DNA from 4 places in the Streptomyces sp. NPDC026062 genome. Region 1 is predicted to be linked to each of the others. Evidence: riboswitches for the same ligand, from Rfam matches in the RefSeq annotation. Region 1 holds a riboswitch; each other region holds the start of a gene.

What was found. A riboswitch is a leader RNA that binds a small molecule or an ion and turns the genes downstream of it on or off. The one in region 1 is predicted to bind cyclic di-AMP.
Region 2: another riboswitch for cyclic di-AMP. It lies ahead of ACZ4LX_RS23905 (transglycosylase family protein); the one in region 1 lies ahead of ACZ4LX_RS13380 (C40 family peptidase).
Region 3: another riboswitch for cyclic di-AMP. It lies ahead of ACZ4LX_RS20180 (M23 family metallopeptidase); the one in region 1 lies ahead of ACZ4LX_RS13380 (C40 family peptidase).
Region 4: another riboswitch for cyclic di-AMP. It lies ahead of ACZ4LX_RS14135 (transglycosylase SLT domain-containing protein); the one in region 1 lies ahead of ACZ4LX_RS13380 (C40 family peptidase).

What each region holds. Positions count from the first base shown of each region.
Region 1 covers NZ_JBVHOQ010000012.1:17,484-19,675, reverse strand. The annotation lists gene ACZ4LX_RS13390 (ATP-dependent Clp protease proteolytic subunit) at 1-404, shown strand, start outside; gene ACZ4LX_RS13385 (hypothetical protein) at 412-720, shown strand; cyclic di-AMP (ydaO/yuaA leader) riboswitch at 1,048-1,219, shown strand; gene ACZ4LX_RS13380 (C40 family peptidase) at 1,223-1,696, shown strand; gene ACZ4LX_RS13375 (LysE family translocator) at 1,896-2,192, opposite strand, start outside.
Region 2 covers NZ_JBVHOQ010000027.1:42,343-44,534, forward strand. The annotation lists gene ACZ4LX_RS23905 (transglycosylase family protein) at 133-882, opposite strand; cyclic di-AMP (ydaO/yuaA leader) riboswitch at 887-1,058, opposite strand; gene ACZ4LX_RS23910 (transglycosylase family protein) at 1,360-2,192, opposite strand, start outside.
Region 3 covers NZ_JBVHOQ010000021.1:15,544-17,735, forward strand. The annotation lists gene ACZ4LX_RS20175 (M16 family metallopeptidase) at 1-736, shown strand, start outside; cyclic di-AMP (ydaO/yuaA leader) riboswitch at 953-1,119, shown strand; gene ACZ4LX_RS20180 (M23 family metallopeptidase) at 1,133-1,969, shown strand.
Region 4 covers NZ_JBVHOQ010000012.1:198,370-200,561, reverse strand. The annotation lists gene ACZ4LX_RS14135 (transglycosylase SLT domain-containing protein) at 25-903, opposite strand; cyclic di-AMP (ydaO/yuaA leader) riboswitch at 907-1,092, opposite strand; gene ACZ4LX_RS14130 (DUF5682 family protein) at 1,508-2,192, opposite strand, start outside.

The sequences.
Region 1 (2,192 bases):
GCGCGATGACCGCCGTCTACGACACGATGGCGTTCCTCACCTGCGAGGTGGAGACCTACTGCCTCGGCCAGGCGGGGGCCGTCGCGGCCGTGCTGCTCGCGGCCGGAGCCCCGGGCGCGAGGCACGCGCTGCCGGGCGCCCGAGTGGTGGTACGGCAGCCCGAACTCACCGAGCCGGTACAGGGTCAGCCGTCCGACCTGGAGATCGAGGCGCGGGAACTGGCCCGCATGCGCGAGACCATGACCGGCATGCTGGCCCGTCACACCGGCCGCCCCGTCCCGCAGATCAACGCCGACACCGAGCGCGACCTCATCCTCGATGCCGAGGGCGCCAAGGACTACGGGCTGGTCGACCACATCATCCGGAACCGTCCGCTGCCGCAGTCCTCGCGCCCGGAGCGGTGAACTTCCGATGCCGCCACCGGAGTTCCCGCCGCTGCCCGCCCTGACCCGCGCGGAGGGCGAGTTCATCGACCGTTACCTGCAAGTCCTCGACCAGGTGGGCCGGATCAATCCGGCCCACGGCGGCGACACCTACGGGGCGCTGCGTGCCGCCCAGGCGCTCGCCTCCTACTCATCCGCACTTCGGGACGCGCTCACACTGATGCATGAGCGCGGCGAATCGCAGATCCACGCAGCCACGTTGACCCGGGCCCTGCGCGTCCTGGACGGCGAACGGCGCTCCCGTCGGGTCACCATCCCGCCCGCCCCGCCGAGTTGATCAGCACGCTGCCGCGACACGCCCGACGCGGCGACCGAATTATCTCGCTCGTTCGGCGTAGACGTTACTTCGCACGAGGGACAACTCGATTTGCGCTTTCGAGGTGGAAGACGGGCGAAATCTCCCCTTCCGCCGCTGGTGCGGCACCGGTCGACAAGTTCCGGAGGTGCACTCAGGACCACCTGTCCACCCGAACGGGTCAGCCGTGACGAGCCTCACATATCGCCGTTTCACCTCGGAAATCGGGCACTCGGTGAGTCAAGATCCCTGGGACGACAAGCCCCCGCCACCGCGGCGGGGCGGTCCGGGCGGACGCCGAGTCCTGCCGCCGTCCGGATGCCTGGTCGACAGGAGTGGATCGGCAGGAGTGGAGGACCCGAGCACAACGGGCCGACCGGACTTCCGGGCGGTCCTCGGGGTGAAGCCGCGACAGCGGCCGGGCAACTTCGCCAGCCCGAACCCGACAGGTCATCCTTCACAGGCGGCTGACGAAGGGTTGCGCATGAGTGCGCAGGTTCATGTCCCGTCTCTGCTCGCCCGGGCCACGACGGCCTCGGCCCTGACTCTCGCCGCTGTCGGCGGCACGCTGTTCGTTCCCGGCGCCGTGACCGAGGCCCAGGCAGCGACACATTCGATGAAGGCCCTCAACATCGCCGCGTCGAAACGGGGGGCGCCCTACCGGTGGGGCGCCACGGGGCCCAGCCGGTTCGACTGTTCCGGGCTGACGCTCTACTCGTTCAAGAAGGCGGGCAAGAAGCTCCCGCGTACGGCCCAGCAGCAGTACAACAAGACCCGCCACATCTCGTCCTCCCAACGGCAGCGCGGCGATCTGGTCTTCTTCCACTCCGGCCGCAGCATCTACCACGTCGGCATCTACGCCGGCAGCGGCAAGATCTGGCACTCGCCCAAGACCGGGGCCGTGGTCCGCCTGGAAAGGATCTGGACGAAGAGCGTCTACTACGGCCGGGTCCGCTGAAGCCCCTCCTCGGTCCGCTGCGACGGTCAGGGACCGGCCCCTGACCCCTCTTCCAGGCTGCGGCGGACGGGTCTGCCGAGGCCTTTCCCGGGTCCGCGGGGGACAGGCCCGATGAGGACAGGTCCACAGAGGCCCCGCACCGGTCCGCCACGCAGGGGCGGGGCCCGCCAGAGTACCCGCCCCCGCTCAAGCTCACGCGTCAGCGCAGCAGCGGACCGGTCACCAGGACCAGCCCCAGCGCGGTGAGTGCCGCGCCGCTGCCGCCCTCGACCACCCGGGCGGTACGCGGCCGGCGCAGCCACCGGCCCAGGCGGTCCACCAGAAGCGCCACGGCCGGGAACCAGATCAGCGCCAGCAGCACGACGATCGTGGCCAGCAGCAGCGTTCGGGGCAGGGGCGCGGCCCCGGCCGGCACGAACTGTGGCAGAAGGCTGAGGAAGAGCACGGGCGCCTTGGGATTCAGCGCGTTGGTGAGGAAGCCCTGGCCCAGCGCCCG
Region 2 (2,192 bases), on a different contig from region 1:
AAATTTACTGACGAGTAACTACAACAGTTGAACGATCAAACTCGAAACCGGCCGACCCCGGCCCGGTACGCACGGGGGGAAGGTGCGCACCGGGCCGGGGCGGCCGGAGATGTCAGCGAGGAGGGATCGCGACTACTTCGTCAGGTGGAGCTGCTGACCCGGGTAGATCAGGTCGGCGTCCTTGACGATGTCCTTGTTCAGCTCGAAGAGCTTCTCCCAGCCGCCCTTGACCTTGTGGTCGGCGGCGATCTTGCTCAGGGAGTCGCCGGAGACGACCTTGTACTCGCCGTCACCCTTCGCGACCTTGGCACCGGTCGGGGTGGTGACGGTCTTCTTCTGCTCGGCCTTCTTCGGGGCGGCGGAGCGGTCCGAGCGGTTGGTGGCGGGGGCCTCGGCGCGCTCGGCCTTCTTCGGCTCGGCCTGCTGGACCGGCGCGGACTCCTGCTTGGGCGCGGTCTCGGTCCTGGCGGCGGAGGAGCCGGTGTCGACGCCCGGGTCGACACCGTCGTTGCTCAGGTTGCCGGCGCCGGCGCAGGACCAGGCACCCGGGCCCTGGATGGCGAGGAGCTTCTCGGCGGTGGCGATCTGCTGGGCCTTGGTGGCCAGGTCGGCACGGGCCGCGTACTGGGTACCGCCGGCGGCGGCCCAGCTCGACTGCGAGAACTGCAGACCGCCGTAGTAGCCGTTGCCGGTATTGATGGACCAGTTGCCACCGGACTCGCACTGGGCGACGGCGTCCCAGGTGGACACGGAAGCGGCGGAAGCGCCGGTCGCACCCATCAGGGGGACGGCGATGGCGGCACCGGCGACACCGGCGAGCGTGGCGATACGGACGGCCTTGGACGGGCGACGGTGCTTGTTGCCCTTGCTGTTGAGCAGCATCGAGACTTCTCCTCACCGACGCCTACGAGGTGAGCTGTCGGGTTCGGGCCAAGTGAGTTGCCCGGCCGCGCGTCCTAGCGCACGACTTCACCCCAAGCCGGTCCTGATGCGTCTCTCGACGACCGGGCCCGGCGCTTACCTGGGTCCCCCGCTCCTGCCTACGGCGCTTTACGCGTCTGTTCCCTTCGACCGACGGCAGGATTCGGCGTGACGGTCGACGGGGCCCGCGGTGCGAGCGGTTCCGACCGTAAACACACCCAGCCCCGATATCCAAAGATAGACATACCGGATAAACGGCCCTTCCTTGCATCCGAAGAACCATCATTTGCGCAGGTCGGAACGGATGTGGCGGGACCTCCCGGACAAGACACGCCAGTTCACGCAAAGAGACCCATGTCTCACTCCGTCAAAAGTGGGACATAGGCCTCTTAAGTACCTCAAATTTTGAGGCATTCTCAGCCGATCATCAGACCGCTCTCAGTCCGCCTTCACACCGAGATCGAGGCTCTGGCCAGGCAGGATGAGGTCCGGGTCGGAGCCCACCTCCGCCTTGTTGGCCTCGTACAGCTGGGTCCAGCCGCCCGGCAGCTCCTGAGCTTCGGCGATCGCCCAGAGGTTGTCGCCGGCGCGCACGGTGTACGTACCGTCAGCAGCCGGAGCACCGGTGTCGCGTGCGCCACTCTCACCGCGCGAGGCATGGCGCCCCGCCTCCCGGTCGCCGCCGCCGCTCCCCCGGGTCTCCTCGGGGGCCGGAGCGCCCCGGTGCTTGCCGGACTTCTCCTGGCCCCCCGTCGATCCGTTCTCGGCGCCGGAGGCCTTGCCCGAGGGCGTGGTGGAGGGCGTGGCCGAGGGGGAGGCGGACGCGTCCGGGATCCTGCCCTTGCCCTCGGCGCCGCCCGAGGCATCGGCCGAGGCATCGCCCCCGGCGGCGTCCGTGGCCCCGTCCGCCGGCGTCGTCGCGTCCGAGGACGCGTCGTCCGACGCGGTGGCGTCCTCGGAGGGGTCGGCGCTCACCGACGGGTCGGCGGAGGGCGTGGTGCCCGGATCCACACCGGGCAGGCCGCTGTCCGTGGCCAGGCCCGAGATGACCGCACAGCTGGGCCACGCGTTCGGCCCCCGGTCCTCCAGGACCTTCTCCGCCACGGCGATCTGCTGCGAGCGGCTGGCGAGGTCGGCGCGCTCGGCGTACGACTCGCCGCCGTACGACTTCCAGAGCTCCTGCGAGAACTGCAGGCCCCCGTAGTAGCCGTTGCCGAGGTCGGCGCTCCACATGCCGCCGCTCTCGCACTCGGCCACCCGGTCCCAGGTCG
Region 3 (2,192 bases), on a different contig from region 1:
GGACGGGCTGCTCGCGGACACCCTCGGCGACTGGTCGGGCAACACCGCGGAGCCCCGCCCCGTCCCGCCGATCACCGCCGACGACACGGGCCGTGTGGTGATCGTGGACCGCCCCGGCGCCGTGCAGACGCAGCTGCTGATCGGCCGCATCGGCGCCGACCGCCACGACAGCGTCTGGCCGGCGCAGGTTCTCGGCACGTACTGCCTGGGCGGCACGCTCACCTCCCGTCTCGACCGGGTGCTGCGCGAGGAGAAGGGCTACACCTACGGCGTACGGGCCTTCGCCCAGGTGCTGCGCTCCTCTGCCCCGGACTCCGTCTCCGGGGCGACGGGCGCCGCCATGCTCGCCATCAGCGGCTCCGTGGACACGGAGTCCACCGGTCCGGCGCTGGAGGACCTGTGGAAGGTGCTGCGGACCCTGGCGGCCGAAGGGCTGACGGACGCCGAGCGCGAGACGGCCGTGCAGAACCTCGTGGGCGTCGCCCCGCTGAAGTTCGAGACGGCGGCCTCGGTCGCCGGCACCCTCGCCGACCAGGTCGAGCAGCATCTCCCGGACGACTACCAGGCACACCTGTACGCACGCCTCGCGGATACCGGCACGGTCGAGGCGACCGCGGCCGTGGTCAATGCCTTCCCGCAGGACCGTCTGGTCACGGTCCTGGTCGGCGACGCCGCGCAGATCGCCGATCCGGTCAGGGCCCTCGGCATCGGTGAGGTTTCGGTCGTGACCGGCTGAGCGAAACAGTCAATTCGCCCCATGTCTGGGCAAAAGGAAGGTCCTGATGGAGAGATCTCCGTCAGGACCTTCCTTTTTGTCTGTTTTGTGGGAGAGGTTGCCTGTCTGCCCTGTGGGATGTGCGACAAATCGGCCTGTCCGTTTGGTGGGGGGAAGCGCCCCCGTCTAGCGTCGGCTGCGCTGTCCGCCACTCGTATGCCGCATCCGCGACGTACCGGGCAGCCATCGCCGAGTCCCCGTCAGGCGCGAGCCTGGGGAGCCGGGGACCCACGCAGTCCCTGGGGTGAATCGGATGCCCGCGCCTCGCACGAGGCAGGGGATCCGTAGGAGACCTTCCTGCTCCGAACCCGTCAGCTAACCCGGTAGGCGAGAAGGAAGGAAAGGATCAGCCACTTCATGGCGTTCACCCGTGCCACCGGGAAGCACCGTGCCCCGGGCCGTCTGACGCGCAGCGGCGCGAAGGCCGTCGGCATCGCGACCCTGGCCACCACCGGCGTCATCGGCGGACTGGCCTCCCCGGCCCTCGCCGCGGAATCCGGGGCCCCCGCCGCCGGTGAGACCGGCCTCACGCAGGTTCTCGCCATCGAGAACGTCCTCGCCGAACGGATCGAGGCACAGGCGGACGCGCAGCAGCGTCAGGCCGACGCCGCCGAGAAGAAGGCCGAGGCGGCCAAGAAGAAGGCCGAAGCGAAGAAGAAGGCGGAGGCCAGGGCGAAGGCCGCCGCGAAGGCGAAGGCGGCAGTGAAGGCGAAGGCCGCCGCCCGTGCCGAGGCGGCTCGCGAGGCGAAGGCCCGTGCCGCCCGCTCCGCCGAGCGCGCCCGGCTCGGTTCCTTCCAGCTCCCCGTCGCCGGTTCGTACGTGAGCACCGGCTACAAGTCCAGCGGTTCGCTCTGGTCCTCCGGCAGCCACTCCGGCATCGACTTCCACGCCGCGTCCGGCAGCTCCGTCGTCGCCGTCGGCGCCGGTACGGTCGTCGAGGCGGGCTGGGGTGGCGCGTACGGCAACAACATCGTGCTGCGGATGACGGACGGCACGTACACCCAGTACGGCCACCTCTCCTCGATCGGTGTGTCCGTCGGCCAGAGCGTCGGCGCCGGACAGCGGATCGGCCTCTCCGGCTCCACCGGCAACTCGACCGGCCCGCACCTGCACTTCGAGGCCCGCTCCACTCCCTCGTACGGCTCCGACATGGACCCGGTCGCCTACCTGCGCGCCCACGGGGTCGCCGTCTGACCGGACGGAAGACACCACGAAGGCCCCGGCACCTCGCCGGGGCCTTCGTCGTGTCCGCGCGCCGCACCGGTCCGGGGCGTTCCGTACCTGCCGTTCCCGAACGGCAGGTGGCCAGAAGATATTCATGAATTTCCACCCGCCGTCGGAAATTCGACCGCATTGCAATAGAGTCGCAGGACAGGCGTCGATCGGCCGCGTTTCGCGGGGATTAAGGCGGAGGTTC
Region 4 (2,192 bases), 180 kb from region 1:
CGCGGGAGAGGGACCTCGGGTGGCTCAGTAGGCCCCGAAGACGTTGTCGATCGAGCCGTACGTGGCTGCGGCGTAGTTGCACGCTGCGGTGATGTTGGCGACCGGGTCCAGGATGTCCAGCGAGGTGCCGGGCACGTGGTAGGCGTCGAACGTGGGCTGGATGACCTGGAGGAGACCCTTGGACGGGGTGCCGGCGGCGGCGTTCGAGTCCCAGTTGTTGACGATCTGCGGGTTGCCCGAGGACTCGCGGATGACGTTGCGGTAGATGCCGTCGTAGCTGCCGGGGATACCGTTCTCGGCCATGACGGCGAGCGACTCCTTGATCCAGCCGTCGAGGTCGTTGGTGTACGTCGTCGCGGCCTGCGTGGAGGCGCTCGCAACGGTCTCCATGGCGACGGGCTCCGCCGTCCGCTCCGAACGGTCGGCGCGGTCGGTGCTCTCGGCGCGGTCGGCCGACTGCTGCGAGGCCTCGGCGGAGGAGTTGTCCGCCTTGAATTCGCTCTTGGCCGCAGCCTTGGGGGCGGCAGTCGAGGACTTGGCGCCGATGGTCAGCTTCAGGCCCGGGTGAATGAGGTCGGGGTTGTCGCCCACCACGCTCCGGTTGTCCTGGTACAGCCGCTCCCACCCGCCGCTGAGGGAATACCCCCGGGCGATCTTGGAAAGGGAATCACCGGAGACCACGGAATAGCTGGAGGACTTGGCCCCCTGTGCGGCAATTTCCCTGACCGACACGGAAGTCGAGGCTGCGGCCTTTTTCGCGACGACCGCCTGGGCGGGTGCGGCGGAAGCCGACCCGGCAGCGATCAGGGGGAGCGCCAGAACGGCTCCGCCCGCGCTCACGGCGATGAAACCGCGGGTCAGGGTGGTGGACTTGAAACGGCTGTGCTGACCCTTGAAGGGCATGGCGCTTTTCCTCTCCGCCGCCTGCGAGGTGAGCTGTCGGGTTCGGACTGGAGATGTCCGGCCGCACATGGCGACTTCACCCCTAGCCGTTCCGGATTCCGGAACGGCGGCAAACCTGGGTCCCCCGCTCCTGCCGCACGTGAAGTGGTCGGGTTACCGGACGGCGGCAGGATTCGGCGTTCCATCCGGATTGACGGTGACCGTAAGCGAGAAAGGCAGGGCGAAACAAGCCCGGAATTGGTGATCACAATTGATTCGCAAGATCAATAAAAGGAAATGTGCGACGCCGGTCACACCGGGGCGGGGCAACTTTCTTGGCGCGACAGGGAACCGAGGTCCGCGGATCCGCGTCGGGGGGCGAAAACGTGATGCCGACCACTGTGACCGAAAAGGGCGATTTGCCACGCCTTCGGGGATCATGAGCCACAGGCAAGCCGCTTTCGCGAACCTGTCACACCTTCCCGGCATGTCGCACAAACAGGACAGCTGGGGGCTCGCGGCCCGTGCGGCGCAGGCCGGCGCCTCAGCACCCCGTAGGGGCCCGGCCCACCGCGTGACGCGGTGGGCCGGGCCCCTACTGAATCCGTAGGCCGCTCCCCTGACCTCAGCCGGCCAGCAGCGCCTCCAGCGCCACCGCGGTGTCCGGGTACCTGTCCGCCAGGGCCACGCCCGACCCACCGGAATCGGGGCCCTCCCACGTCCCTTCCCAGCCCAGCAGCGCCGCCACCGCGTCGCAGGTCCCGGGGTGCGCGGCGAGCAGCGTGCAGCCGCGGGCGGCCTCCCGGCGGCCGGCCGCCGGCGCCTCCGGCTGCACCCGCCACGGCGGTATCCATGTGTCGAGCGCCCCGAGACGGCCCGGAAAGGTCCGTCCGGCCTCGCGGATGAGCAGGGGGGCCAGGTCGGCACCGCCCGCGCGCAAGGTGGTGACCAGAGTCGGCAGCCAGGGCAGGAGCACCGGGTCAGGCAACCGTCCGAACGCCTGCGACACCGCCTCCACCACGAAGTCCGTGAGCCCCGGTACGGGTTCCAGCGCGTGGACCAGGCCGCTGAGGTAGCGCGGGTACGCGGGCACCACGAGGGGGTTGTCCAGCAGTTCGTCACACCGCGACCGCAGCTCCGCACGGGAGAGCTGCCCGAGCCGCACCTGCGCCGCCCACAGGAGCGCGGTCCTCGACGGCTCCTGGGGGTGCGACTGGGCCAGGGCCAGCTGGAGCTGGGCGCGGTCACAGCCGAGCGACAGGGCCAGGTTCTCCATGCTGAAGAGGAAGCCGAGCATCGCCGCGACGTGG